2 regions of the Thalassotalea atypica genome follow, and region 1 is predicted to be linked to the other one. Evidence: riboswitches for the same ligand, from Rfam matches in the RefSeq annotation. Region 1 holds a riboswitch; the other holds the start of a gene.
The links. Region 1 has a riboswitch for lysine ahead of lysC (lysine-sensitive aspartokinase 3). Riboswitches for the same ligand answer to the same signal wherever they lie in the genome.

Region 1 (15,990 bases):
CTCTTGCTCAAATGGGTTAAGGCGCTGCGCAACATCAAGATGTTGCATCGCTTGGTGGTATTCGCGTTCTTGAATTAAGAAGTTTGCCGCGTCAATACGAAAACGTTCATTAAATGGCGCTTGTTTTACGGCATTGCTAATATGCTCTACCGCAGATTCCGCATTACCCGTTTGACCGTAAAGCAAGCCAAGACTATGGCTTAATGACGGCAATTCTCCCAATTCATTTATTGCTGTCACTAATACCTGTAATGACTCTTCTGTACGATTAGCCATTTTTAGTTGATTGGCGTAGGCAACACGCAGCTCTGGACATTCAGCGTGCTGCTTAATCGCATGCTGAAAAGACTGTGTAAATCTATCAGTGTCGCCGTGCTCCCAAAACATTTTATTTAACGTTTCGTGGGCAGCAACATAGTCCGGTTTAAGGTTTATCGCTTTTTGCAGATGCACGTCAGTTTCCTTTGGGTGACCTGCATCATAAGATGCACACGCCATATTAAAATGTAGCTCTGGAATATCATCATTTGAGTCCATAGCTTGACGATAACAACTAATGGCCTCTTCAGGACGTTGTAAAGTACGCAGTAGCACCCCTTTATTGTTCAACACGTTAAGATTATCAGGTTGAATTTCAAGCGCTTTATCAAAAGCAATCAGTGCTTCATCAAATAATTCTTGTGCTTGTAATGCGCTGCCTAATGCTGAATAGGCACTAGCGCTTTCTGGCATTAACTCACATGCCCTTTTTAAACTGGCGACCGCCTCAGGTTGTTGTTTGGCTGATGAATAGGCCAGACCTAAATTAAAATAAGCAAGGCCAAATGTTGGACGGGATTTTATCGCTTGCAAATAATATGTAATTGCTTGCTCAGGTTGTGCAAGTTTACCCATTGCATTGCCTAAACTATTATAAACATCTGCTTTTTGAGGGTGCCTTGTTAGTGCTCGTTTGAAAAAAGCCACGGCCTCTTCAAATAGCCCTTGCCGCTGTCTAATGTTGCCCAATAAAAATAGCGCGTTAGGTTCACCAGGAACGGCGGTCAACACTACATTGAATTTCTGCTCCGCAGCCATTAATTCATTATTATGGAGTGCCTGTAAGCCTTGATTTAGGATCTGTTGGAGGTTTTGCATTATTAGATTTTATATTTTTTACCACTTCCTACAAAACTATCAATTAAACCTATCACTTCACTTGATGTAGATTAATAATTGCGCTTTAAACCATATTGTCCAATTGCACTTTTCAGTCGCAACGTTGAAAAACTTAAGTGATTGATAGCGTTATACGTATCACTCTTGAAAATTATTGAAGTGCTATTGAACGATTTATCATCACGGCAACTTGCCCTAAATCAATAATGTTTATACCAACTTACATTATACTGTGGTTATATTTAACAATGCGCTAGAGTTAATTCTCAGCTCTAAAATAAAAACTGAATAACTATGAGTAAATCAATTAAAGCGATCCTATTGTTGTTAGCTGCGTTTTTTCTATTCGTTGGATTTAAAAGTGCGTTTGATACCAAATCATATGAAGAGCTTACAAATGTAAAAACTATTAAGGGTGTGATTTATAAATTACACTGCCCACAAAATGGTGCCGCAGCACTTAGCTTGGAGGACTCCTCAGATACATATAATTTGAGCATAAAGTTCAGAGTCGATTATTGTAACGATGACAATGCGGAGAAACTTTTAGGTAAAGCCGTCAGTATAAAAGCGATCCCCGTCAATACTGGGTTTTATCAAGTCTATGACCTTAAACATGAAAACAATGTTGTCTTGAGCCCAGACGAAGTGGCAGCCGATAGAAGTAATTCAACGATTGGTTTGTTCTTTTTAGCTTTCTTACTGATAGCATTGGTTGTCTACAAAAGCCGCAAAGGTGTCAAAAATAATAAAGCAGATTAATCAAAGCTGAATACCAACTTGACCGAAACAGGCACTTATTGTATTCAGCTTATAGTTTATTGATTAGGCAAACAGGGTGTTGTGTAGCTGTTCAACGACAGTATTCGCATCATTTTCTGGCACAAGAAAACATAAGTTATTTGGGCTAGCCCCATGGCAAATCATACGAATGTTAAAATCATTGATTTTATCGAACACGCTCCGTCCTAATCCTTTAGTGGCATGTAAGTTGTTACCAATAACGGCAACTAAAGACAAGCCATGTTCAACACTGACTTCACATAATTGTTCCAGTTCACTGACTACCGAACTGTTAATTAATGATTGGGTTGACCCTGTCGGGTTATCAAACGTTAGCGCAACACTGATTTCACTGGTGGTAATCAAATCAACGCTGAGTTCATGTTTTGCTAAAATGCTAAAGACTTTAGCAAGGAAACCACTTGCATGCAGCATTGCTGGGCTCTTAACCGTTACCAGTGTTTGCTCACGGCGCAAAGCAATAGAGCGATAAGTGGGATTAGACGCTACCGTTTGCTGAATACGTGTGCCGCCTTTTTCTGGCTCTTTACTCGAGCCGACAAAGACAGGGATATTATGACGCATGGCGGGAATTAACGTCGCAGGGTGTAGAATTTTTGCGCCAAAGGTTGCCATTTCTGCCGCTTCACCAAAGCTTATTTCATTAATAGCACGCGCTTGGTCGGTAATTCTAGGATCTGTAGTAAAAATACCAACGACATCGGTCCAAATAGACAAATTGTTCGCATCAAGCGCTTCAGCGAGTAATGCTGCGCTATAGTCTGAGCCACCTCGACCTAAAGTTGTCGTATGACCAAGCCCGTCTTGACCGATAAAGCCTTGAGTGACAATAACTTCTGAGTCCAGTTTTGGAGCAAGTTGCTCGATAGCATTTACTTTCAATTGCTCGATATCAACAACCGCTTTGCCATAAAGACTGTTGGTTTTCATCACTTGTCGAACATCAAAACAGCCTGCCTTTAAACCAACATTATTTAGCACTTCAGTAAATAGAAGTGAGCTAAATTTTTCGCCAAAAGACAATATTTCATCAGCATTCTTAGCGTTATATTGCTCGGACTGGCAATGCGCTACAGTGGCGAGCTGATCTAAAAACTCATGGATAGTGACGTCTAGCGCTACCTTATTTTCAAGGTGTTGACTGATGTTCGTTTGAATTTCAGCAATTGACGCCAATATTTCATTTTGTTCATCAGCTGGCACACTTTGTTGCCCTAACCGCACTAAATGGTTAGTTACGCCTGCACTGGCCGATACCACAATGACGCGGTTGCTAGCATCCGACTTGATAATCTGAGCACAACGCTGCATGGCATCAAAGTCAGCGACACTGGTTCCACCAAACTTGGCGACAGTAATATTAGGCATGAGCGTTCCTTGAGTTGCATCTACAATTCATTAACGGATACGGTGTGACAAAGTCTATTTTTTTCATGGTAGGTTCTCCCTAAAGCTTATACAACAAGGAAGAGCGTGACTGAACGTTTCGCGAGCAAAAAACACAAGAACATTTTCAGCCAGAAGCTCTCCACCCAATTCTATTAACCCACATCTGATATTATCAGTATGGGTGAATAGCGGTGACAGTCCTAAGGATTCAACCTTAGCAACCGGACGCATTTCGCCACACGAAAATGCCTCCTCGGCGCTAGATCCCCCTCAATAGCTTTCATAGGAATGTGGTTCCTCAAACTATCTACCTGGCTAACGCACCTCTTCTGGTGTTAGAAAGTTTATAAAATAAAGTAAAAACTTAATAACGCGGTTATTAAACCTTAATGTTGCACCTTTTTCAATAGACTTTTAGACGTCTATGAAAAGAAAATTTTCAACTCACCTTTCAAAGCGAAATATTTGTCTATGATTAACGGAATAATATACTGTTTTGACGACTAGATGTTGTTATAGTTTGTCGCTCATTAGACTCTACACATATCAATAAATCAGACGGATAACTGCACAACCCATGGATTTTTTCATCTTTAAAAAGCTAGTCTCCGTGCTAGTTATGCCAATTAATGTGGCAATCTTATTATTAATTCTCTCATTAGTATTTTTCAAGCGTAAGCCCAAGTTCGCATTTAAATCGCTCATTAGCGCCGTTGTACTATTGATCGTTACCGCATCTCCGCCGATCTCTAACCAGTTAGTCGTTCCAATGGAACAAAATTATGAAAGTTTTTCTCTATCGGCCAAACCCGTGGATTACATCGTCATTCTAGGTTGTGGACATCAATCAAATGATGCTCTGGCTGTCACAAGTCAATTAAAACCGTGTTCATTGCAACGACTAGTCGAAGGCCTACGAATTTCTAGGCTACACCCAGAGGCCACCATCATCACTTCTGGTCACTCCATTAAAGACCCCGTATCTAATGCTGAAAAAGTCAAACAGGCTGCCATTGCTTTAGGCATTGATGGCCGAAAAATTATTACAGAAAATTACCCGAAAGATACACAAGAAGAAGCAGAGTTAATTGGTCCGCGCGTAAAAGGTAAAAATGTTGTGTTAGTGACTGATGCTTACCATTTACCAAGAGCGATAAAGTACTTTGAACTTCAAGGGGTAAACGCAATTCCTGCGCCTGCAGGGTATTTTGTCAAAAACCCTAATGCAGATATTCACTGGCTATCCTATTTCCCATCGAGTCATAACCTATATAAGGCAAGTATTGCCTGGTATGAAGCGATGGGAAGAGCATGGCAATGGATAGCCTACTAAATACGACTAATAGGTAAAATTTACACCGGATTATCTATATCAACGAAGTCTACGCTGAGATTAAATTTCGTTTTGAGGTGTTCACCTAATGCCTTCGCACCATACCGCTCAGTGGCGTGATGGCCAGCAGCGAAAAAGTGAATATTCATCTCTCTAGCCACATGCGTGGTTTGCTCTGATGCTTCGCCACTAATAAAAGCATCGACACCGGCTTGGGCTGCTAGTTCAATATAACCTTGACCTCCTCCGGTGCACCACGCCACGGTTTTTATATCTTTATTATCGGGTGAAGAGATATGTAAACAAGAGCGAGCAAGCGAAGTGGAAATCACTTGAGCAAACTTACTTGCAGATATTGGCTCGGCTAACTCACCTCTCACAACAACCGATTGCGGATTATTTGACTCTAGTGGCAGTACGTTTTCAATTTCCAACCGTTTTGCGAGTTGGGCATTATTGCCAAGCTCAGGATGCACATCTAACGGTAAATGGTAGGCAAACAAATTGATATTGTGATCAAGGAGTTTTTTTATTCGATTGTACTTCATCCCGGTAATGGTTGGGTTTTCACTTTTCCAAAAATAACCGTGATGCACCAATAGAGTATCTGCTCCCTGTTCAATAGCGGCATCAATCAATGCTTCTGTTGCTGTCACGCCGGTGACTATTTTATTTACCTGTTCACTCCCTTGAATTTGCAATCCGTTAGGACAAAAATCTTTAATAAGGTGGGGTTGCAGCACTTCATTTAAATACGCTTCTAATTCAGAACGTTGCATAATAATTACTCAATAAAAATCGCGTTGGCATTATTATCACACATTCGAGATGTAATCGCGGTTAAAAAGTTTCATCTAGTCAAACAAATTTATTCTTCTTTACTTTATCTTTATTTACGAAAAAAATCGTATCATCTTCTTTTTAAATCAATTACTTAGCGATTTAACCAAAAAAAAACCGGATAGAAATATTTACAATTCCATAAAATTAGAAACAGAAAAAGTGTTCCACAACCGTTTGATTTCTGTTACAAAATTAGGGTCATGTTTTACCTTTTATAACAACGCAGTAGCAAATGTTAACGACGTGTTAATGAGGTTGTAACTAGGATTTGACGCATAATTATAAACAAAAGGAAATATGGAAATGACAAAGTTAAACTCAAAGCGTAATTCTCTCGCGCTTAGTATTTCTGTCGCACTACTTGCCTCTCAAAGTATGAATGCATTCGCAGCCGAAGAAGAAGAGATAGAAAGAATTGAAATCACTGGTTCCCATATTAAAAGAACCAGCATGGAAGGCCCATCACCCGTTACGAGCTTATCTCAAGAAGATATTTCAAAAACAGGTGTAACCGATCTAATCAGTTTATTTACTAAACTACCCATTTCTGGTCAAGGTACGTTCTCTACTCAAGCAAACTCTAGTGATGATACTGCCAACGGTGGTTCTTCAGTTTCACTTCGTGGTTTGGGGGCGGACTCAACACTTATCTTAGTGAACGGTCGCCGTGTATCAGTGAGCCCGTTCGCTAAAGGCATTGATACGGCGTTTGTCGATATCAACAACATTCCATTATCTGCAATTAAGCGCGTTGATATCCTTAAAGATGGCGCATCTGCAACATACGGCTCAGACGCTGTTGCAGGTGTTATCAACGTGGTATTACGTGATGATGTTGAAGGTGTAGAGCTTACCGGTAAAGTAGGTACTACAGAAGAAGGTGGTGAAGAGCAAAGTGTTAGTTTAGTTTTCGGTAACGTAACTGACAAATCTAGCCATACCTTTATTATGGAATATTACGATCGTGAAGAAGTCTTATACGCAGATCGTGATTATTCAAAATCGGCTAACCAACAAGCATTAACGGGCAGAGCCAATGCCACAGATTTCCGCTCTTCATCAGGTATTCCTGGTACTATCGCATTAAGAGCCGATCCTTCAAACCGTTTGATTGACACTTTTGGCAACGATGTTTGTTCACCTGAAGACTCAGATCCGGCAAATAACTTATGTCGTTATGACTATGCGCCGCATATGACGATGATCCCTGATGCGGAACGTTTCAGCTGGAACTACATGGGCAAATATACAGTTAACGACAACGTTGAAGCGTTTGCTGAGTTAAACGGCCAGAACTCTAAATCAATTGTTCGAGGTGCAGGTAGCCCAAGCTTTAACGAATTGTTCATGGATGGTGATAACGTTAATCACCCGTTCGCTGACATGCCAGATCATGAGTTCTACCAGCAAGACTTAACCATGCGTCGTCGTACCGTTGATATCGGCAACCGTGAAAAGCGTGTTGATTCTGACTACTACCGCGCTATTGTAGGTTTACGTGGTGAAATCGACACATGGAGCTGGGAAGCAGCATATAGCTACATTAAGAATGAGTCAGTTGAACGAGGTGTCGATGGTTTCCCTAATTCTCGCCGTATTCAAGAAGCGATTGATTCAGGTTTATGGAACCCGTTCGAGCCTTCTAGCAACACTCAAGAAGCTTTAGACTACATCGAAACCACAACCACACGTGTCGGTAAATCAACTAACCGTTCATTTGATATCAAGTTCTCAGGTCCTATCATGGAAATGGAGCATGGCGATATGTATATGGCGATTGGTGCTGAGTACCGTGAAGAAGCGATCAGTGATAATCCTGATGATCAATTTTTACGTGGTGATGTCTTTGGTACAGAGGCAACTCAAGCAAACGGCGAACGTGACAACACAGCCATCTTTGGTGAGTTAATTGTTCCTGTACTTGATACCTTAGAATTCCAATTCGCAGTACGTCACGAAGACTATAGCGACTTTGGTACGACAACCGATCCTAAGGTTTCATTCCTATGGACGCCTACTGAAGACCTAAGCCTACGTGGTTCATACGGTACAGCATTCCGCGCACCATCACTACATCAGCTAGGATTAGGCCGCACTGATGAGTCACCAAACTTAGTTGATACTGCGCGTTGTGCTGCAATTGGTGATCAAGACAGAGCGTGTGATCCACAAGAGTACACGGCGATATTTGAAGGTAACCCTGATCTAGGTCCAGAAGAGTCAACAAGTTATAACTTTGGTGTTGTATATAACGTAACTGATGATCTTAACTTCTCTGTGGATTACTACGATTACGATATTGAAGACATCATTGATTCAGATACGCAATTTGTAATGGATAACTTCGGTTTAGATCAAAGTATTGTAGTTCGTCGTCCGACAGCCATTCCTGGGGATCCAGGTGAAGTGATTCAAGTTAATGATGGCTTCCAAAACATTGGCGACCTTAAAACATCTGGTTTAGATGTTGATGTTCGTTACAACTTGGAAACTGAATATGGTCAGTTCAAATTTGGTTACGTCTTAAACTACGTACTTAAATTTGAAGATTATAAAGGCACAGAAGAAGGTGGTTTCGAACAACCTGAAATGCGCTGGACAACATCTGCTGACTGGATTAAAGATGACTTTAGTGCAACTGTTGCAGTGAACTACATAGATGAGTTTGAGCAAGAAGCGTCAGTACGCGATCCTTCAAACGGTATTAACATGGTTGATTCAATGACAACAGTTGATTTAACGATGAACTACTTTGGTATTGAAAACACGGTATTATCATTAGGTGCAACTAACCTATTTGATGAAGAGCCACCGTTTGCTTACCATGACTTCATGGGCTTCGTTGTCAATGTTCATAGTGGTCAAGGCCGTTTTGCTTACTTAAAAGCTTCATATAAGTTCTAATGATAAATTAGCTAACTTAATGCAATTGAAAAAGCCGCTTACGCGGCTTTTTTTATACCATCATATAAATAAGAAATACTTAATGATCGTTAGTATCATTTTGTTGATGTTTAGATAAGTTAGCACCATTCATCGTTGTTACCTTAACAGGTTGAAAACTTGGTCTAACTTTCCATTTAGGCTTGATTGGAGTAAGCGGTAGAACACGCTTTTTAGCAACAATCACGTAGACACTACCAAAAGGTCTTAAATAATTATCGGCAAAACGCTGCCATTTTTGACCAATAGCGCCTTCGCCAACATTACCCACTAAATTGGTATGGAGTCCTCTAATATCATCCAATATTTCAAAACCCATTAATTGCAACCAATCTTTAACTCGCATTGGTGTAAAAAAGTGCTCGTTCCACGGCAGGTGGTGCCGCCTTAAAGGTGTTATGCGATTGAGTCCAGCTAAACTTACTGGATTAAAACCGGTTACCACCAGATAGCCATTCGGGATCAGCACTCTACTTGCTTCACGTAATACATGGTGTGGATCTACCGAAAATTCCAAGGCGTGACTTAACAGTGAGACATCAACGCTGTGTTCGATAAAAGGTAAGTCATCAACGTCCGCTATCACACTTGGCTTTTCGTTAAGCTGGCCGACAGAAAACTGATGTTTAATGCTGCAACCTTGCGTCGACAGTTGACTGCTCAGTGCACCTATTTTTAGAAAATGATACCCAAAAAACTTTGGTAACCAAGGAGCAAGCGCTTGATCGATATACGCGCGAATAACGTCTCCATTAGGCAATTCGTGCCAATGGTTTGGGTGATGTGGTTGTCGAAAGGCAAGTGCTGGTTTCATTTAGTGTTTCAGGCTAATCGCATTATTATATATAATAATGGTAAACCTAACGATGAATGTAAACCCTATGCCGTTAAACGTACTGCCAATCAAAGCATTTTCTGACAATTATATTTGGGCACTGCAACCACAAGGTTGTGCCGAAGTTACACTTGTTGACCCAGGCCAAGCTGAGCCTTGCATTGAGTATTTAAAGCAAAATGGCTTATCGTTAAACGCAATTTTAATCACTCATCACCATCCGGATCACACGGGTGGCGTCGTCGCCTTAAAGGCTTACACTAAAGCATGTGGTCATGACATCAAAGTGTATGGGCCTGCAACAGAGAATATTCCTGCGTGCGACATTAAGTTAGCAGAAAGTGACTTGGTCTCACTGGCGTTTACGAACACTACCTCAAACGAAAGTACTGAAATCGAGTTTTCCATCCTTGATTTACCCGGTCATACTTCAGGTCATATTGCCTACGTTCATGAGCAAGCATTGTTTTGTGGCGATACTTTATTCTCTGGCGGTTGTGGTCGCTTATTTGAAGGAACTGCCGAACAAATGCATCAATCATTAGCTAAGCTAAAGGTGCTCCCTGCATCCACCCCTGTTTACTGTACTCATGAATACACGCAAGCTAATTTACACTTCGCTATCGCCGTCGAGCCGAATAACAAAGCACTGCAAAATTACTTTGAGCAGGTCATAGCGCTTAGGGCCAAAAATCAAATCACATTACCTTCAACAATACAGTTAGAAAATGCGATCAATCCGTTTTTACGCTGCGAACAACAAGACGTAATCATGGCGGCGAATAGCTATAGCCAGCAAACACTTAACAACAGTGTTGAAGTGTTTGCCGCGATTAGAGCATGGAAAGATAATTTTTAATCGCAGCAAAAATACCGCAAACACTTGAATTCATTTTTCAAACACGTAAAATTTTGTAACTTTTCGCCGAATAGAAACCATATGAAGTATTTATCTCTTTCGCTCTCAGCATCGCTATTATTATTGGGTTGTCAGTCAACCACTTTCCCGTCAGCTGAAGAGGAAGCTCAAATCGTTGCTACTGAACATCTAGCGGATCCAATTGAAATCAATCAAGCGCTTTTAGCGGATGAGTCTATTGCGGTGATTCACCCTGTAGCCGATGTTGACATTGACCTAGACAATAATGACATTCATATCTCAAGCGATATTTGGCAGCATATACGTCAAAATCTAAGCTTTGATATTCCAAGTAACAAACGTATTGACGCTCAGCGCAACTGGTATGTTAAGCACCCTAATTACTTGGATCGTGTGGCAAAACGTGCGGAGCCTTTCATGCACTATATAGTGCAAGAGTTAGAGGCCAATGATATGCCTCTAGAAATGACCTTGTTACCCATCGTTGAAAGTGCTTTTGACCCGTTTGCCTACTCGCATGGCAGAGCATCAGGGATGTGGCAATTCGTTCCGGGAACAGGAAAACGCTTTGGCATGAAGCAAAACTGGTGGTATGACGGACGACGTGACGTTGCCGCATCAACACAGGGCGCTGTTAAATACCTAAAATACCTTCACAAATATTTTGACGGTGATTGGTTATTAGCACTTGCGGCTTATAATTCCGGCGAAGGCCGCGTAAAACGTGCGATGAGAAATAATGCACGCAAAAATAAGCCTACTGACTTTTGGTCGTTGGATTTACCTAAAGAAACTCGCGCCTATGTTCCCAAGCTGTTAGCACTGGCAGAAATTGTCAAACAACCAGAAAAGTTCGACTTAAAGCTTTACGAAATTGAAAACCGTGAAGTCATCACTAAGGTCGATATCAAGTCTCAATTAGACTTAGCCAAAGCGGCTCGCCTTGCTGAATTATCATTAGCAGAAATTCAACGTTTAAACCCAGGTTTTAATCGCTGGGCAACTGATCCAGATGGGCCACATTATTTACTATTACCAACATCTAAAATTGAACAATTTACCACTGGATTGGCAAAGCTGTCTGACAAAGATCGTTTATCTTGGCAACGCTACAAAATTAAAAATGGTGATAGCTTAATTAAGATTGCCAATAAATTTCACACCACACCAGAGCTTGTTGCCAAGGTAAATAATGTCAAGGGCACCAACATACGTGCCGGCAAACATTTATTGATCCCTGTTGCCGCACAGGCGCTTGATGATTACATATTGTCCCAAGATAAGCGGTTAGCTAAAACACAAAGCAGAGAAAGAAGCGGCGTTAAGTTGACCCATCTTGTGAAAAATGGCGACACCCTATGGGATATCAGCCGTGTCTATAAAGTCAGCACAAAAAGTATCGCGAAATGGAATGGCATGGCGCCAAGGGACTATATCAAGCCAGGACAGAAGCTCGTGATCTGGCAAAAAGCCAAAATGACACAATCATCGGCTAGCCCAGTTGAACAAATCGTGATGCGCAATATCCGATATAAAGTACGTCGTGGCGATTCCTTTGCGCGTATTGCGGATAAATTTAATGTCCGCATCAGTGACATCGAGAAATGGAACAGTTTGAGTCGTAAAAACTATCTTCAGCCTGGTCAAATGTTAAAGCTGTCGGTTGATGTGACCAACAGCATTTAGTTTTAAACCTTTAAAGCATTAGAAAATAAGCGCTCGTATGGGCGCTTTTTTCTAATTCTGATTTATTAATGCATTGTCACTTTACAATATGTAGTCCCACTCCCCGCTCGAAAAACAAAGCCTTTTTCAATGAGTAAATCGTTAAAAGCTGTACTTATTCCTGGAATAATATTCGCCAGTGAATCGTACCGATTACAAATTGATACTTTATAGAGGCCATGTTCAGCATGTATTGTCATAAAACTTTCACATATCCCCCTTAAGCTCCTCACTCTCAAAAGTATGCGTGTCTTATAATAATTCCGTCATCACTTTTTACTAAACAGCGTAGACCAATGTTAGCGCTTATATTTATTTTTTAGTTAAGTTGTCGATAAAAATGAACAAAACTACATTTGCTATTTCAACAGTGTTGCTCACGTTAGTGAGTGCTTTTACACCTTATGCCACAAGCCAAGAGCATAAAAAATATGATATTGATTCTCTTTGGCAAAATGCCACCTTATACCAGCAAGGAGATCAAAAGCTCGTGCTTTCTGGCCGATTACAAAGTGATGCGGTATGGGTCGATGAAAACTCATATGATGATAGTACTTGGCGTCGTTTCCGATTTGGATTTAAGGCTCACTTGAGTCAACAATTCATGTTCCACCTAGAAGCTGATTTTGATCTTAATAATGAAGCTGAGTATAGGAGTCTCACCGATGCTTACTTCGGCTTTTCCTTATCTAATGGTGCAAAATTTAAAGTCCTAAAACAATCCGCAGGCTTTACTTTAGATGGCAATACTTCATCAAAAAAACTGCTAACCACTGAACGAAATAACCTGACGAATAATCTTTGGTTCACCAACGAGTATTATACGGGTTTAAGTTACAGCAACACATTCGATGATAAAATCAATTACAAAGCAGCGGTTTATGCGAATGATGGCGCAGAAGAGATCAGTGATTTTGACGCCGGATATTTTACTTTATTTTCAGTCACTTATAAAGATGTACAAACATCTTGGTGGGATGCAGCAAGCTACACATTAGACTACGTTTATAATGATGAAGATGACGGAGCCGATACCCGTGACTTTGAACATATCGTCAGCATTTCAAGCGTTTTTGACAAAAACAATTGGCAAGTTGCCACTGACTTTGCCATAGGGAAAGGCTTTTCAAATCAAAGTAATGTCACGGGCGTAGTTATCATGCCAAGCTATGATTTTTCAAATCATACGCAATTAGTTGCTAGATATACCTACATTAACAGTAATGGCGATAACGGTGTGCGCCTTAATAGGTATGAGAACCGAGCGATTGAAGGCAGAGGTGATAAATACCATGAGCTTTATACCGGACTCAACTATTACCTCAACCAGCACAAACTAAAGCTACAACTAGGACTACAATACGCCAACATGAAAGACGAAGCCCTTGACGGAGGTAAATTTGCAGGCTGGAGTGCTACCACGGGAGTCAGGTTATACTGGTAAATGTACGGTAATATAACGTTCTGTAAATAGCGCATAATAATAAAATATTATGCGTAAATTGCTCTGCTCATATCTAAGGTGAATTTCGAAAGAATAACCACAGGTTGCCTTACTTTATGCTTTTATTAAAAAGCAACACATGAACAATGCTATCAACAAACAAAAAATTACGACGGACGTAAGGACAGGGTATAACGTTATCCGTTACAATTTATTTTTCCCAATTAACGAGCGTATAGACCGTGGCCGACATTTCTCTCCTTCTACTTTTTATCCCGACCTTTTTCTTCGTCAGTTTAACGCCAGGTATGTGCATGACGCTGGCCATGACATTAGGCATGACCATTGGGGTTAGACGAACCGCCTGGATGATGATTGGCGAGCTAATTGGCGTGGCGATTGTTGCGATTGCTGCGGTGATCGGCGTTTCAACAATCATGCTGCAATACCCGTTGATTTTTAATGGCTTAAAAATTTTTGGCGCGACTTACCTTATGTATATCGGCATAAACATGTGGCGCTCAAAGGGCAAGCTTGCTGTAACTGACACTGATTTAACTGATAAACAGAAAACAGCCCGTTCTGTATTATTTAATCAGGGGCTTATTACTGCCATTGCGAACCCTAAAGGTTGGGCATTTATGGTGTCCTTGCTGCCCCCTTTTATTAATACCGATTACCCCTTGGCGAGCCAATTAAGCTTGTTAATTTCGATTATTCTATTATCAGAACTAGTGTGCATGACACTTTATGCAACGGGGGGCAAAACTATCGGTAAATTGCTCACCCAGAAAAACAACGTCAAACTGCTTAATAAAATATCCGGTAGTCTGATGATTTTGGTTGGTATTTGGCTGGCATTAAGCTAGTTCATATCAAATTAACGAAAAGTTGTTAAATCAACAAAAAATGAATGTTGAGTTAACTTATCATTATTTTCACTATCAATAATAAAAATAATCTTCCATTTCATCTTAGCCAACGAACAAGAACCAAACAAAACCTGAGCATTAAACACACTAGCTTCTTCTTGTGCTGTTGCTTGCTTTACAAAAAATAACGGGATTTTTCCCATGAACATATCGACACCTTCCATGTGTGCTGAGATCTTAATTATTTCATGCTCGCCAAGGTAATTCACATACAAATTGACTGGTGTTTCAGCTTTAGGACTCTCTTGATCAAAGCTAATAAAAAAGCGACCTTGAGGGGTGTCGACTGCACAAGTTGATTGAGACGAAATACATTTAGGTTCAATAGTTTTAACAGTCATTTCATCTTTCGAAAAACAGCCTGTTAAAGCAAGTAAAAGCAACACCATAAATATGCGTTTTTCAACTATTCTTTTCATTATTGTAAAAAATACCTCATTTTCGTAAATCTCTGTCACAAAGCTGTAATAACCCTAAAATTTTTATTGATATAAAACAGGTTTTGTTTCCAATTGTAATGACTTCTTGATTGTAAATCATTATCATGCGCTCGAGTTGGAAACTCTCTGATGTAAAGCACTTCTTTTTGGTCTATAACTTACTATGGTAAATAGGTTATTTATCGAACAATTTTGCATCAAAACTGAATTTTTAATTAAATAATTATAACTGCGGAATCCATAACATGAATCAAGGTAATACATCAGCAGTAGACTACAACATGAACGTTGTACGTCAATTTACTGTGATGACTGTCATCTGGGGCATCGTTGGTACGCTAGTTGGTGTCTTAATCGCTGCACAATTAATTTGGCCAGCATTAAATTTTGAGACCCCATGGCTAACCTACTCCCGTCTTCGTCCGTTGCACACCAATGCGGTTATCTTCGCATTTGGTACTAGTGCGTTATTTGCTACTTCTTATTACGTTGTTCAACGAACGTGTAAAGCGACACTTTTCGGTGGCAGTTTAGCATCGTTCACGTTTTGGGGTTGGCAAGCCGTTATTGTTTTAGCAGCAATAACACTTCCTATGGGCTACACCTCAAGTAAAGAGTATGCGGAATTGGAATGGCCAATCGATATTCTCATCGCTGTTGTTTGGGTCTCGTACGCTATCGTGTTCTTTGGTACGTTAATTAAGCGTAAAACGTCTCACATCTATGTAGCAAACTGGTTCTTCGGTGGTTTCATTATAACGGTTGCTGTACTTCACATCGGTAACTCGATGGTAATTCCTGTCTCTATGATGAAGTCATATTCATTGTACTCGGGTGCAATCGATGCGATGATGCAGTGGTGGTACGGGCATAATGCCGTTGGTTTCCTTCTTACTGCTGGTTTCTTAGGTATGATGTATTACTTCGTTCCTAAACAAGCTGAACGTCCGGTTTATTCTTACCGCTTATCAATTGTTCACTTTTGGGCACTTGTTTCATTATACATTTGGGCTGGACCTCACCACTTACATTACACCGCTCTTCCTGACTGGGCGCAATCAGTAGGTATGGTAATGTCTATCGTATTATTCCTTCCTTCTTGGGGTGGTATGATTAACGGTATCATGACGCTATCAGGTGCGTGGCACAAGCTTCGTCACGATCCAATTCTACGTTTCCTAATTGTTTCATTGTCTTTCTATGGTATGTCTACATTTGAAGGCCCAATGATGGCGATTAAATCAGTTAACGCTTTATCTCACTA
Region 2 (15,990 bases), 1.3 Mb from region 1:
TGCGATACGTTGTCCCGTAGTTAGGCCAAATATGTTGTGATCAAGCTGCTCGTTGATATCATCCAATAACGATTGTTTAAATGCTTGCTCAATTTCCCTATCACTCTCTTCGATATATTGTTCGACTGCCACATCAACCAACTTAGGATTATTGTGGTACATACGATTCCAGTTTACACCGGTGATAGGGTCAAAGCGGCCAAGTGTATATTCACCGTTTTTATGATTACAGCCAACTGGATTGGCGTACGGCACTAATGTGACATCAGCAAATAGTTCAATATTGCCAATTAACTCAAGCAATTGATAAATAACCGCATTACCTTGTACTTCAGCGCCATGCATATTTGCTTGAATATAGACACTGGGCGCATCTGTAGCCCCTTGTGCTGTGAATTTGTATACAGGTACCGTCAACTGAGCGCCGCTAGCCATTTCACCAACGTGCATCACATCTTTAATCACTTTATTTTGCGTTTGATTATTCATTTGTTATCTTTAAGTTTTTATAGCTCGAATCAATTACTTGTGAGCTAACGTAAATACCAGCTCGCTGGCTGTTGTGCTCTTACCTGTATAAGCTTGCCTTGCTCAAATACATACTCAGCAGCAATCTCATGACACAAAAAGAATGGCATGCTTTCAGTAAATCCATATGCACCACAAAGACCGAACACAAGACTATCATCTACCGAACAATCGTTTGGTAATGCAAGTTTACCTAGATGATCTAAGCTGGTGCACAGCGGGCCATGAACATCAAATGGTTCGCTTGCCGCATTTGAGTCTCGCAACAGCGATGCAGGAAAAGGTTGGTCGGTTATCGCTGGTCTTATCAAATGATTGATGCCCGCAGCCAGCACTAGTTGCTGATGTTCAAAGTTGTTTTTACGATCAACAACCGGCGAGACGTAATAGCCACAATCGGCCACCGCATATCGTCCTAACTCCAACCAGAGCTCGTCTACTTTGGCCTTTCGTTTGACATCAGCCAAATCTGACATCGCTTGTTGCCAGCTAATACGTTCACCTGAATTCAGATAATCTACACCAAGCCCGCCCCCCAAATCGAGCACTTTTAGCTCCATGCCAATAGCGGAAGCCAGTGTGGTCAAAGGCTGAACCATTTGTTGCCACAACGAGTACATTTTGGCATTGCTTAGCATGTTGCCCCACTGAAAAATGTGCAATCCACACAAATCAAGCGACGGATAGTCCGCCACCTGGATTCGCTGCCACTGTTCACAGCCAAGTCCGAATGGCGTCACGGCGTTGCCACCTAGCGGGTTTTTATCTCCTTCAGGCCATTGTAGCTGCACACGCAGCAACACTGTTGGCTTAGTTATCGTAGATGAAGACTCGACGACTTCTTGCAACCATTGCAGTTGATTGATGCTTTCAACGACAAAGGTTGTGACGCCTTTCTCTAAAAAAAGACGCAATTGCTGCTTCGATTTGGCTGGACCGGTGTTGAGAATACGCTTAGGTTCAATATCTTGAGCCAATACATGATCAAGCTCTCCTTTACTGGCTACATCAAAATTGATCCCACTTTGGGATACTGAACGCAGAATGCTCGACAACGGGTTGGCTTTTACCGCATACCAAAGCTTTACAACGCTCTGATCAGTGAGGCATTGCAAATGCTGATTGAGTTTATCTAAATTATAAACGAAATAGCCATTTTCTTGCTCATCATCCAAAGTGGATTGCATTGCACTGTGCTGCTGCAATGCACTTTTTAGTTTTGGCTCAATCATGTTCATTATCTTAATACCGACTCCAATTCGAGCGATGCGTCACTTTGCTCATCACGATATTTCACAATTAACGCACAAGCCATGTTCAATCCTTGCTGCTTCGCCCATTCTCCATCGATAGGACGAGTCCCAGGAATCACTACCGCACGCTCTGGAATAGGCTCACCTTTTTCTAGACGGCGATTATTGACTAGATCAAATACCGGCACAGATGCTGACAGCGATACGCCGGGGGCTAATACCACACCTTTTTTGATCACAATGCCTTCAACCACCACCACTCCAGCACCTAAAAATGCATCGTCCTCAATAATCACAGGACTTGCACCAATTGGCTCTAGCACGCCGCCTATTTGTACCGCAGCCGATAAGTGAACATTTTCACCAATTTGTGCACATGAGCCAACTAAGGCATGGCTATCAACCATAGTGCCTTTACCGACATAAGCACCTACATTGATATACGCTGGCGGCATGATAATGACACTAGGGGCGACGTATGCACCGGCTCGTACCGATGAGCCACCAGGCACTAAACGAACACCATCATCGCGACTAAATTCTCTGGCAGGTAAATTATGTTTATCAACAAATCCTTGGTAAATCCCCGAAAACTCTTCATTTTCTCCAGCCTTAAATGCAGATAAAATGGCTTGCTTCGCCTCAATATTAGCGTGCCAATTTCCGTTTCCATCCTGATTTGCGGCTCTCACTTCGCCGGTCTGTAGTTGTTCTAGTATTTCTTTCCAATCTGACATGTTCTTTCTAAAACCTTATAAATTAAGCTGTTTTTAATACGTTTTGTTGAGATATTTGGCGACTTGAGTATTGTTGATGCCAATGAGTGATTTGCTGATCTGCATGTTCAAGCGACTGATGATTACTCAGCTCTTTATTAGTCAATGGTGGACGTAAAGTGGCGTTAGCAATATCATTATTTTTTGCCATCAATATTTTTGCAGGAATAGGGTTTGAGACAGCAAATAAACTGTCTACTGCATTTTTCCAAACTGGAAAGAGCCCTGTAGTTTCACCTGTTAAACATTGCTGAACATAAGCTCGTGTTTGAATAGGCCAAACATTAGCGGCAACGGAGACCAAGCCTTTGGCACCTTCTTCAACGAGTTTTGGTAACAAGGCGTCTTCGCCACTATAAAGCGCAATGTCAGGGCAAGCTTTTTGGTACTCTTTAAATTGAGCTACATCGCCACTTGCTTCTTTCAGTGCCCAGCATTTTGGGTGATGTTGCAGAGATGCTAAAGCCGATGTAGACAAACTGAGGCCACTTCGTGATGGCACGTTATAGAGCATGCAAGGAAATTTTGCTCTATCAAGCAAAGCTTCAAACCAGAGTTTTTGACCTTCCTCGCCAGGTTTTGCGTACAAAGGACTTCCTAAAAGGTAGGCATCAACAGGTAGCTGATTGCATTGTTCAATCCACTGTAATTGCTCTATAAGTTGAAAGCCGCCCACAGCAACCATTATGGGAACGTTTAATGATAATCCACAAACATACTCAACTATGGTGCGCTGCTCTTCTTGGATTAAAGCAAGACCTTCACCAGTGCTGCCAAGCAGCAAAATAGCATTACCTGCGCTGTTTTGTTGATGAGCAATCTTACCAAGACTAACAAAGTCCACTTTGCCTTGCTGATCAAAAGGCGTGACTAATGCAGTCCATAACGGATATTGCTCAAAAGGGTGTTCAGATGATATTTGATTCATTTCTCTCGAACTCATTTCGTTCGGAGAACTATAAGGCGTTTACAAAACACCTATAGTGAAATCTAAAGGCATTCGTAAAGGCCAGAAGCTCTCCACCTAATTGGTGACAGTCAGCAGGATTCAACCTGCTTAACCGACAAATACATCAATCAAAAATGTATTCATCTCGGCGTTAATCCCCCTCTTTAATGTTCAATGGAGTTTGATCTCCTCACATTAAATACCTGGTTAACGCTCCTCTTCTGACCCTTTTTCGACAATGAAATGACACTTTGAATAAGCGATCACTTCATTTGGAATAAGGAACTGGTGTATTAAACTCGTTTGCGCATTTTTTGTCAATAGACGTCTATACGTTTATTTGCATAAGATATTTATTTACGACATAGCTGAAAAACATACCCGATGATTTAGTAAACACTATAAACCGCCATTTTACTTTTTAGTTCCATACCATCAATTTCAATTTGCCATTTCTGACGAAACTTGACTATTAACAGGTACACAATGTGAATCCTCATATCCAAAAGATATGATTACTGATGAGTGTGCAGGTATGGGTGGCTATCTTAAGGCAAGTTCGCGTAAAATAGCCTACAAACTCGCTTTATTTTATTCATGGCAAATTAACAACATAATGGCACTTTCAAATATCAATCAAATTTTATTAAGAAATATCGAATTACTTGAAGGTTCAAGACCATTACTGATTAATCTTGAAGCCGCTGGTTTAGTTCCAGAGTTATTAGCACATTACCCTGATGCCAGTATCACTTGCTTTAACAATAACTTTTCACAGTATCAAGCGATTAGCGAGCGATTTCCAACCCAGATAGAGACTAGATTTGGTAGTCATTATCAAAGCGAACATTGCCACGATGTTATTGTCATTGCCTTCCCAAAAAGTAAACCCGAGTTAGCATTTACCTTATCGATGATTGCTGATGTTGTGGCAGATGATGCTACCGTTATTTTCGTTGGTGACAACAAGGGCGGAATAAAATCAGTCGCTAAGCAAAGCAGCGATTATATTGACTGCTGCATGAAACAAGACAATGCACGTCATTGTTTGCTGTTTACCGGCCGCTATATCAAGCCAGCACAAGCGTTTAAACTAAGTGATTGGTTCAGTTATTACGAGATCATTATCGCAAACGAGAGCATTAAAATAGCGGCTCTTCCCGGAGTATTTAGCCAAAAAGGGTTAGATAAAGGGACTAAGGTTTTGTTAGATAACCTGCCAGATAAAATTCAAGGCAAGGTGTTGGACTTTGGCTGCGGTGCAGGCACCATCAGTGTCGCATTAGCTAAGCTTTATCCGAATATTAAGTTAACACTGATTGATGTTAGTGCGTTAGCGATAGCAAGTGCAAAAGAAACCTTAGCAATAAATCAACTCAACGGAAGATGTATAGCGTCAGATGGATTAAGTCAGGTATCGGATAGTTTTGACACGATAATTTCTAACCCACCATTTCATCAGGGGTTAAAGACTTACTATGCCGCAACGGAAACTTTTCTTCAGCAATGTACAAAGCATATGACTCCCAACAGCAACTTAATCGTTGTTGCTAACAATTTTTTAAAGTACCAACCGATAATGAGAGAATTTATTGGTGGCACTGAAAAAACGACGATCAGCAATGGATTCACCGTCTACCTCAGTAATCGACAGTAACGTCTGTTAACAGAAAGTGAACTGGTAGTTGAAATAAACGCATTTTTAAACAATCATCTAATCATAGATAACAACATTACGGTTCGTGAAATTAGCATCAATGCCGACAAATAATAAAATACTTTCTTTAAAACACATTTTTATCACCTCGATAGTGTCTTTAACGACATTGTCTTTTTTGGTGACAGCTTCAGTTACTCTTTACTTTATTTTTTCTCACCTTGAAAAAGACTTCAAACAAGACATTATTGAACGTAGCGCTATTACAAGCAAAACAGCTAAAGCCTACCTGATCTCTAAAGATGTTATCGGCTTAGAAAAGAGGCTATCCCGGTTAAGTTCGATATCGAGAATGAATACTGTACATATTTACCACCTCAATAATAATCAAGTTTCTGTCACCTCAAGCTACAACAAAGACTACACAGGCAATCAAGGCATAAGGCACATACCATCACAAATTAATCGAAAAGAACGATTGAAATCTCCACAGATAAACGGCGCTATCATTGAATATATCCAGCCTATAACTGAAGGAAACACGATTATTGGATATGTTTATTTAGAGATGGATCTCCAGTCGCTGCAATCTTTAAAAAACAAAACCTATTTGTGCCTCAGCGTCTGCTTTTTATTCATCTTGTGTTTCTCAATTTTTCTGGCCACCCGTCTACAAAACAAAGTATTTAACTCGGTGGACTCTATTACAACTACCGTGCAAAAAGTGTCACATAAAAAGGCGTTCGATTTACGGTGTGAGATCCAAGATTATCAAGAATTTGAATTACTCGCTCGTAGCATCAACAACATGTTAGCCCGAACAGAAAAGCACGTTAAGCGTCAAGTTGATGCCGAGCAACAAATTTTAAAGTTGAATCATGAGCTTGAGGATAAAGTCAGCCAAAGAACAGAAGCACTAAAAGATTCAAATGAAGAATTGTTATCGACGTTAGAAAAATTACACCAATTCCAGGGGCAACTGGTCGAAAGTGAGAAAATGGCTTCGTTGGGTGATATGGTTGCCGGCGTTGCTCATGAAGTAAATACACCAATAGGCTTAGGCGTCACCGCATCAACCTTATTATCAGACAGGTTAGATGAAATTAAGGAGTGCTTTGACAGTAAAACACTTAAGTCCAGTCAGTTGAAACGATTTTTAGCCGACGGGCAAGAGAATATTGGTATCATTTATCGCAACCTAAACCGTGCTGCTGACTTAATCTCTAGCTTCAAAAAAGTGGCCGTTGATCAGTCGAGCGAAGAAGATCGACAGTTTATGGTGTCTGAACTTATTGATGAGGTTGTATTAACCTTGGCGCCCCAATTGAAAAATTCCCCTGTGACATTAGAAGTAGATTGCCCTGATGAGTTAGTGATCACAAGTAAGCCTGGACCAATCAATCAAATCCTTATCAATTTAATAGTGAACTCATTGATTCATGCCTTTGATGGACAACCCGATGGCACCATAAAAATATGCATTATGGTATTGAGTGGTCAATTACACATTCAATATAAGGACAACGGTAAAGGAGTAGATCAATCAGTAAAAAACAGAATATTTGATCCGTTCATCACCACTAAACGCGGCGAAGGCGGCAGTGGGTTAGGGCTGCACCTCGTTTATAATTTGGTTACTCAAGCTTTAAATGGCAGCATACAGTTTGACAGTGTGGTCAACAAAGGGATCAGCTTTGATATAGTCTTTCCGGTAATTATTGGCAGCAACTAAAAAGAGGAAGTTACAATTTCATAACATATTATTACGTCACTAGTATCCTTTTTTTAATCAACAGAGTTTATTATTAATGGAAAACTTGCTATAAATTAGGGTTATATCGTTATTTTTAATGATAAATGCCTTCGAAAACTATCAATAATTGGACCAACCCATGCACAAAGCTCATATTCTGATCGTAGAAGATGAAGACGTAACACGATTCAACCTTCGCAACTTATTTGAAGCGGAAGGTTACGACGTATCAGAAGCCATAGATGGCGAAGCCATGGATGAGCAATTAAAGAACAATCAAATTAGCCTTGTCATCATGGACATAAACCTCCCTGGTAAGAACGGGTTATTGTTAGCAAGGGAACTGACCAACAACCGTGAGTTAGGCTTAATATTCTTAACCGGTCGAGATAGTGACATTGACAAAATTTTAGGATTAGAAATTGGTGCAGACGATTATCTAACTAAGCCCTTTAATCCGAGAGAGCTGACCATAAGAGCAAGAAATATTCTGAACCGTATTTCAGTGAACAAGTCAGAACAAAGCTCTGCAATTATTACATTCAACGGCTGGGAGTTAGACAGTAATTCTCGTAAAATGACATCACCAGAGCAAGAAACTATTCCGATCCCTCGTGGTGAATTTAGAGCCCTGAAATTATTGATTGATCACGCTGGCCAAATAGTATCGCGTCAGCAGTTAATTAAAGAAATGACAGGCCGTGATTTACGTTCCAATGATCGTACAGTGGATGTTACGATCCGACGTTTGAGAAAACATTTTGAATCGTCAAAAGAAACCCCTGAACTAATCAATACCATCCATGGTGAAGGTTACCGCTTTATTGGCTCCGTATCCTAAATCACACGTTTAAGCAGTGGCTAACCACTGCTTAAACACTGTTATACCCTGGTTATTCAGCTGTTTGAGTTCTTCCAAATAACGCTGTTTTTGTACACTATTATCGCTGGATTTTTCAATCGCCATTATGTGTGCATGAACTTGCTTCACTCCAACACTACCAGCTGCACCTTTCATTTTGTGGGTATGTTGTTCCCACATTGCTTGTGAACCTTCGTTGATTGCCGATTGAATATCTGCTAAATAGATTTCAGATTGACCAATATACATATCTAACATTTTTTGAACTACACTCGAGCCAAGATTATCTAAGTAACCTTGCAGTAAAGCTCGATCAATTATTTCTGAATTTGGCACTGCTACCCACCTTAATCACTGTAAAATGACAGACTAAACACTATTTCAATTGATGTAAATCGCCTTATGCAACAAAAACGTCATGATCTTTCCAGTTTAAACTGCGCTAGATATCTTACTTTTATTGATTTTCGTGTGAATTTCGTTCAGAATAGCCGCCCTTTTTTAATGGTCTGTATGCAATAATCGTATTGCCATGAAAAATAGATGCCTTTAGCTCTTGAAAATCAAGACTCAAGTAGCAATTAACTTAACACTGAAGTACTTAATAGCGGAGTTGTAATGCCAACATCCATGCCAGATATCGCCAACCACACCACAGCACAGACTGAAGGTACGCTGGATTGGGTCGGTATGAGCAATATCGAAATGCCCTTCATGGTGGCGTCAAAAGGCCAAGCTGAACGTATGGTGTCAGCCTACGTGGATGCGTTTGTGAACTTAAAAGAGCCACAGGCTAAAGGCATTCATATGTCTCGCCTTTACTTACTCTTAGATGAACTATCTAGCAACAACGTGTTGAACTATCAAAGCTTAGTCACATTACTTGATGGCTTTATTAGTAGCCACCAAGATTTAAGTGATAACGCCAAAGTAACAATTGCCTTTGATTATCATTTACGCCGTAAGTCATTGATCAGCGGTAAATTAGGTTGGAAAGCATATCCTGTAACTTTGACAGGTCGCTTAGATAAAGGCGTGTTAGATATAGAGCTGGCCATCGATGTTCGTTATTCTTCTACCTGTCCATGCTCAGCAGCACTAGCGAGACAATTGATTCAAAAAGCCTTCACAGATAAATTTACTAGTGAGCAAAATATCAGTAAAGAGACTGTCCATGAATGGCTAGGCAGTACTGAAGGTATAGTGGCTACGCCTCATAGCCAGCGTTCAGTCGCCGAAGTTAAAGTTAAGCTGAACAAATCAATAAGTGACTTTCCTATTACCGATCTTGTAGATCTTATTGAAAGCGCTTTACAAACCCCTGTTCAAGCCGCAGTTAAACGCGAAGATGAGCAAGAATTTGCTCGCCTAAATGGTCAAAACTTGATGTTTTGTGAAGATGCCGCTCGCCGTTTACAACACGCGATGAACTTGGCTGCTGAATTTGATGATTTTTGGCTACGAGTCAACCACTTAGAATCTCTTCATGCTCATGATGCGGTGAGCGTGACAACAAAAGGAATAACGGGCGGATATCAGCCTTAACTCCTTTTCGAAGTTCTCTTAAATATTTTGAAGCCTGTTATCACAACAGGCTTTTTTTTACATTTTTTTGCCACATCACGCATAACTACCCAATATTTCCGTCAAATAACAAAGTGTAATTAAATTACACTAAAAATTCGAGGACATCATGAAAATTACGAATTTTGCTTTGTTTTAAGCCTATTCATGCAATTTATGTCCAAATTATCCCCTTCATTATAATGGTTCCATCTTAATTGTGAAATTTTATTACGAGCAAATACTCTATAATTGTTGACCTTCTATCAATAACTGGTTAGTGTTTGTGGTTCGCTTTGCTCGTAAAAGGGGTATATATGCAAAAAAAACACCTTTCTATTCGAAGCCCTTTTTATCTTAATCGCGTCATATTTTTCTAGGGGGAGAAATCATGCAGCTTTATGATCCTAACGCTCAAAAAGACAATTGTGGATTTGGTTTAATTGCACACCAACAGGGTGAAGCAAGTCATAAACTCATTAAAACAGCTATTGCTGCACTTGATCGTATGCAACACCGTGGTGGTATTGCAGCTGACGGCAAAACTGGCGATGGTTGTGGCTTATTGATTCAAAAACCTGATAGTTTTTTTCGCTCAATCGCTGATGAAAGTGGCTGGCAACTCGGCCGTAAGTATGGCGTAGGCATGGTATTTTTGAATACCGATCCCGTTATTGCCGCACAATCTAAGGCTATTCTTGAAGAAGAGCTAAGTAAGGAAACCTTAACCATTGTTGGCTGGCGCACTGTTCCTGTCAATGCCTCCATCTTAGGACCTATTGCAGCTGGTAACTTACCAACCATCGAGCAAATTTTTGTTGATGCGCCTCCTGGATGGAGAAATCGAGAACTTGAACGTCGTCTATACATGGCGCGTCGACGTGCAGAAAAAATAATAACAGACGAAAAATTTTATATCGCAAGTTTGTCTTGTTTGGTCACCATCTATAAAGGTTTGATGATGCCTGTAGATTTGCCTAATTTTTATTTAGATCTTGCCGATATTCGAATGCAAAGTGCAATTTGTGTATTTCATCAGCGCTTTTCAACGAATACTTCGCCACAGTGGCATTTAGCTCAACCATTTAGGTATTTAGCTCATAACGGCGAAATTAATACTATTAAAGGCAATAGACAATGGTCTCGCGCTCGTACTCACCGTTTCAAAACACCATTATTACCCGATCTTCATGATGCTGCCCCCTTTGTCAATGAAAGTGGCTCTGACTCTTCATCATTAGACAATATGCTGGAGCTATTTTTAGCCGGCGGGATGGATCTCTATCGCGCGATGAGACTTTTAGTACCACCTGCATGGCAAAACAACCCAACAATGGATGACGACTTAAAAGCATTCTATGAGTTTAACTCCATGCATATGGAGCCTTGGGACGGCCCCGCGGGTATCGTAATGACCAATGGCCGTCATGTGGCCTGTAACTTAGATAGAAACGGATTGCGCCCTGCACGGTATGTTATTACCCGAAACGGTTTTATCACGCTCGCGTCTGAAGTGGGCATTTGGGACTATGGCGAAGATGAAGTAATAGAGAAAGGCCGTGTCGGACCAGGCGAGATGTTGGCCATTGATACGTACACGGGTACCATTTTTAGTTCAACAGACATAGACAATGAACTCAAAGTCAGACACCCGTATCGTGAATGGCTAAATAACAATATTCGTAGATTAGTTCCGTTTGATGAGTTGGAAGCGAATTTAATTGGTACACGCGTTTTTAATGATGAAGAAATGGCACAGTTTCATAAGCTATTTAATTACAGCTATGAAGAAATTAATCAAGTCGTTAAAACACTCGCTGAAAACGGACAAGAAGCCACCGGCTCGATGGGTGATGATACGCCGATGGCGGTGTTGTCAAGCAAGCCTCGCACACTTTATGATTATTTCCGACAACAGTTTGCGCAAGTTACCAACCCACCGATCGATCCATTGCGTGAACGTTACGTCATGTCATTAGCCACTTGTATTGGCCGTGAACATAATGTTTTCAATGAAACCACTGGCTTAGCCGACCGTATTTTATTTGCAACTCCAGTATTAATGTACACCGGTTTGAAGCAGCTAAGAGAGCTCGATCCAGAACATTACCGAAGCGATACTTTAACGCTAAATTACGATCCTGACGAAGGTTTAGAAGCGGCGGTGATACGATTATGTGATGAAGCTGAAGAGCTCGTCCGTGAGAAGAACACGGTAATATTGGTCTTGTCTGATCGTCAAATTCATCAAGGATTATTGCCTATCCCAGCAGCGATGGCAGTAGGTGCGGTGCAAAAACGTTTAGTAGACCAACAATTACGTTGTGACTCAAACATCATTGTTGAAACAGCATCGGTACGAGACTCGCACCAATACGCTGTATTACTAGGTTTAGGTGCAACGGCTATTTACCCGTACCTTGCTTTTGAAACCATTGAGCAACTAGTTGAAAAAGGCCAAATTGAATTAACCGCTCGTGATGCAATCGTCAATTATCGAAACGGTATCAATAAAGGGTTATTGAAAATCCTCTCTAAAATGGGAATTTCTACGATTGCCAGTTATCGCTGTGCCGGCTTGTTTGAAGTGATTGGTTTAAACCGTAATATCATGGACATTTGTTTCCCTGATTTACCAAGTAGAATTCAAGGTGCAGATTTCGAAGACATCGAACAAGATAATTTGAACCTAGCCCGTAAGGCTTTCTTGCCTCATCAAAAAATTGATCATGGCGGTTTACTTAAATATGTCCATGGCGGCGAATATCATGCGTTCAATCCAGATGTAGTTACCTATATACAAAAAGCAGTGCAATCGGGTAAATTTGATGACTATAAGAAGTTTAGGGATGAAGTGAATAACCGTCCTGTAGCTACATTACGCGACTTATTGTCTTTAAAAGACGATACCCAAGAGATTGATATTTCTAAGGTTGAACCTGAAAACGACATGTTCAAGCGTTTTGACAGTGCTGCTATGTCAATTGGTGCATTAAGCCCTGAAGCCCACGAAGCACTTGCGATTGCCATGAACCGTCTTGGTGGATTTTCAAATTCTGGCGAAGGTGGTGAAGATGAACGTCGCTTTGGTACCGTAAAGAATTCCCGTATCAAGCAGATAGCTTCTGGCCGTTTTGGTGTCACGCCACATTACTTAGTGAATGCCGATGTATTACAAATTAAGGTTGCACAAGGTGCTAAGCCCGGTGAAGGTGGGCAACTGCCCGGAGATAAGGTCACGCCGCTTATTGCAAAGTTAAGATTTTCGGTCCCTGGCGTTACCTTAATTTCACCTCCGCCACATCACGATATTTATTCTATAGAAGATTTGGCTCAGCTTATATTCGACTTAAAACAAGTAAACCCTAAAGCCGTCATTTCCGTAAAACTGGTGTCTGGTCCAGGTGTTGGTACCATCGCTTCAGGTGTTGCTAAAGCGTATGCCGATTTTATTACAATTTCCGGTTATGATGGCGGAACGGGCGCTAGCCCACTAACCTCTGTCAAATATGCGGGCTGTCCGTGGGAATTAGGCCTTGCAGAAGCGCATCAATCATTAGTAGATAATGGCCTTCGTCACAAAGTACGCTTACAAGTAGACGGCGGTTTAAAAACTGGCCTCGATATTGTAAAAGCCGCTATTTTAGGTGCTGAAAGCTTTGGCTTTGGAACAGTGCCTATGGTGACACTAGGGTGTAAATTTCTAAGAATTTGTCACTTGAATAACTGTGCGACAGGTGTTGCTACGCAAGATGAAGTACTTCGTGAAGAGTTCTTTAAAGGATTACCTGATCAAGTGATGAACTACTTTAAGTTTGTTGCACAAGATGTACGTGAAATATTAGCCAAACTGGGTGTCGAGAGCTTAACGGCGATTATTGGGCGCACTGACTTACTGGTGCCTTTAAAAGGCATAAGTGCTAAGCAACAAAAACTCGATTTAACGCCTATTATTGCGCCAGTTGTAGCGGACGAAAACACGGCATTGCACCAAACTGAAGCCAATGTGCCATTTGATAAGGGAACATTGAATTTACAGATGGTCGATGCGGCTAAAGATGCTATCTCGCATAGCTCAGGCGGCGAATACCGTTTTAATATAAGTAACACAGATCGCTCTGTAGGCGCTGCAATTTCAGGTGAAATCGCTAGACACCACGGTGACCAAGGTATGGCTGCGTCACCTATTAAGATACACCTATCGGGTACCGCCGGACAAAGTTTCGGTGTTTGGAATGCCGGCGGTTTAGAAATGACCTTAACCGGTGACGCGAATGACTATGTCGGTAAAGGTATGGCCGGCGGTAAAATTACGATTAAGCCACCTAAGGGTGTTGAATACGAAAGCCATAAAACCATGATCATGGGAAATACTTGTTTATATGGCGCAACGGGTGGAAAGCTATTTGGCTGTGGTCGAGCAGGTGAACGTTTTGCCGTTAGAAATTCAGGCTGCCATGCCGTTGTCGAAGGCGCTGGCGATCACGCTTGTGAATATATGACAGGCGGTGTCGTTACAATATTGGGTCAAGTTGGGCTTAATTTTGGCGCCGGTATGACGGGTGGGTTTGCTTATGTTTTGGATGAATCAGATGATTTAGATGTTCGACTAAATAACGAATCAATTGAAATGTTACCGATAGGTGATTTGATCATTCATCAAGAACATTTACGCGGCATTATTAATCAACATTTTGAGGAAACAGGTAGCTTGCATGCACAAGCAATCTTACATGACTTTGATCAATATTCGACGAAATTCAAATTGATCAAACCTAAAGCCACTGATGTGAAAGCTCTATTAGGGCATAAAACTCGCTCAGCATCTGAATTACGTATACAAGCGCAATAGTTAGGGAAATATTATGAGTAAGAATGTTTATCAATTTATCGACGTTAAGCGCATTGATCCTCCCAAAAAAGCTATTGACGAAAGAAAAATAGACTTTGTCGAAATCTACCATCCACTGAGTAGCGTGCAAAGTGCAGGACAAGCAGAACGCTGCCTAGATTGCGGTAACCCGTATTGTGAGTGGAAGTGCCCTGTGCACAATTATATCCCACAATGGCTTGAACTGGTCACTGAAGGAAAAATTTTTGAAGCGGCAGACTTATGTCATCAAACCAACAGCTTACCTGAAATGTGTGGTCGCGTATGTCCACAAGACAGGCTGTGTGAATCTGCCTGTACCCTTAATGACGAGTTTGGCGCTGTCACTATCGGTAATATTGAAAAATACATTACCGATACCGCGTTTGAACAAGGTTGGACACCTGATTTATCTCATGTGGTTAAAACAGGGAAACGAGTCGCTGTCATTGGTGCAGGTCCAGCAGGACTTGCCTGCGCTGACGTACTAACACGTCACGGGGTGGATTGTGTTGTTTTTGACCGTCATTCAGAAATTGGTGGGCTACTCACTTTTGGTATTCCTGCCTTTAAACTTGAAAAAGAAGTGATCGTCAGACGTCGTAAGATATTTGAAGGCATGGGCATTGAGTTTAGATTAAACACTAACGTTGGGATTGATGTCTCATTTGAGTCTTTAAGCGATGAATATGACGCCGTCTTTTTAGGTTTAGGTACTTATACTGATATGGAAGGCGGCTTTAAGCATGAACAAGCATCAGGCGTATATAATGCGCTAGATTTCCTAATTGGTAATACACAAAACTTAATGGGCGTGACAGAAAATGCAAAACCTTACGTCAACTTTAACAATAAGAAAGTGATTGTTTTAGGTGGCGGTGACACTGCGATGGATTGTGTTCGAACGTCAATTCGTCAAGGTGCAACGCAAGTCACCTGTGCCTATCGTCGCGATGAAGCAAATATGCCGGGTTCACCACGTGAGGTTCAAAACGCCAAGGAAGAAGGAGTTAATTTTCAATTCAATCTTCAACCACTCGATATTGCGGTTGACGAGAATGGCAATGCGGTTGGGGTTAAGTTTGTTAAGACGCAACTAGGGGAAGCTGATGCAAATGGACGCAGAAGCCCCGAACCAATAGAAGACTCTGAGTTTGTTATGAACGCTGATGCCGTTGTTATCGCTTTTGGATTCTTGCCAAGCCCGCCACAATGGATGAAAGATGCAGGTATTGAAGTAGACTCACGAGGACGTGTCATCGCACAAGATAGCAGTGAGTTTGCGCTTCAAACATCAAAAGCCAACATCTTCGCCGGGGGTGATATGGTACTTGGCTCGGATCTAGTGGTTACCGCCATCGATCAAGGTCGAAAAGCAGCCATGGGCATATTAGATTTTGTTTACAGCGAACAAGTGGTTGCAATTTAAACACAAGCACACTGTTTAGCTTATAAAAAAGGGCGATAAATTCATATTTATCGCCCTTTTCTTATCTGAAATAAAGTGACTTTACTTTACCGTCACTTTAGCAAATTTACGTTTACCCACTTGATAAACAGCTGTAGTACCTGCAGCAATAGCAAGCTTATTATCAGTAACTTTTTCGCCTTCAATTTTTGCAGCGCCTTGCTTGATCATTCGCATAGCTTCTGACGTGCTTGCAACAAGTCCTGCTTCTTTCAGCAAATTAGCAATGGCTATTTCATCACTTTCAATTACCACGTCTAATTCTTTGATATCGTCTGGAATGGCACCTTTTTGGAAGCGATTATTAAACT

Region 2: it holds a riboswitch for lysine, as region 1 does, so the genes downstream of both, dapA (4-hydroxy-tetrahydrodipicolinate synthase) here and lysC (lysine-sensitive aspartokinase 3) in region 1, are expected to answer to the same signal.

What each region holds. Positions count from the first base shown of each region.
Region 1 covers NZ_AP027364.1:2,640,258-2,656,247, forward strand. Annotated here, with positions in the region: gene QUE03_RS12085 (tetratricopeptide repeat protein) at 1-1,137, opposite strand, end outside; gene QUE03_RS12090 (hypothetical protein) at 1,453-1,920, shown strand; gene lysC (lysine-sensitive aspartokinase 3) at 1,984-3,330, opposite strand; lysine riboswitch at 3,476-3,688, opposite strand; gene QUE03_RS12100 (ElyC/SanA/YdcF family protein) at 3,929-4,684, shown strand; gene QUE03_RS12105 (Nif3-like dinuclear metal center hexameric protein) at 4,705-5,463, opposite strand; gene QUE03_RS12110 (TonB-dependent receptor plug domain-containing protein) at 5,831-8,431, shown strand; gene QUE03_RS12115 (class I SAM-dependent methyltransferase) at 8,511-9,284, opposite strand; gene gloB (hydroxyacylglutathione hydrolase) at 9,337-10,164, shown strand; gene QUE03_RS12125 (LysM peptidoglycan-binding domain-containing protein) at 10,246-11,871, shown strand; gene QUE03_RS12130 (porin family protein) at 12,251-13,354, shown strand; gene QUE03_RS12135 (LysE family translocator) at 13,597-14,223, shown strand; gene QUE03_RS12140 (hypothetical protein) at 14,235-14,705, opposite strand; gene ccoN (cytochrome-c oxidase, cbb3-type subunit I) at 14,972-15,990, shown strand, end outside.
Region 2 covers NZ_AP027364.1:3,939,411-3,955,400, forward strand. Annotated here, with positions in the region: gene QUE03_RS17740 (succinylglutamate desuccinylase/aspartoacylase family protein) at 1-489, opposite strand, end outside; gene QUE03_RS17745 (PLP-dependent decarboxylase) at 534-1,766, opposite strand; gene QUE03_RS17750 (2,3,4,5-tetrahydropyridine-2,6-dicarboxylate N-succinyltransferase) at 1,766-2,518, opposite strand; gene dapA (4-hydroxy-tetrahydrodipicolinate synthase) at 2,541-3,476, opposite strand; lysine riboswitch at 3,563-3,735, opposite strand; gene QUE03_RS17760 (methyltransferase) at 4,018-5,163, shown strand; gene QUE03_RS17765 (HAMP domain-containing sensor histidine kinase) at 5,264-6,895, shown strand; gene arcA (two-component system response regulator ArcA) at 7,056-7,757, shown strand; gene QUE03_RS17775 (Hpt domain-containing protein) at 7,767-8,114, opposite strand; gene folE2 (GTP cyclohydrolase FolE2) at 8,397-9,323, shown strand; gene gltB (glutamate synthase large subunit) at 9,733-14,193, shown strand; gene QUE03_RS17790 (FAD-dependent oxidoreductase) at 14,207-15,640, shown strand; gene tyrS (tyrosine--tRNA ligase) at 15,722-15,990, opposite strand, start outside.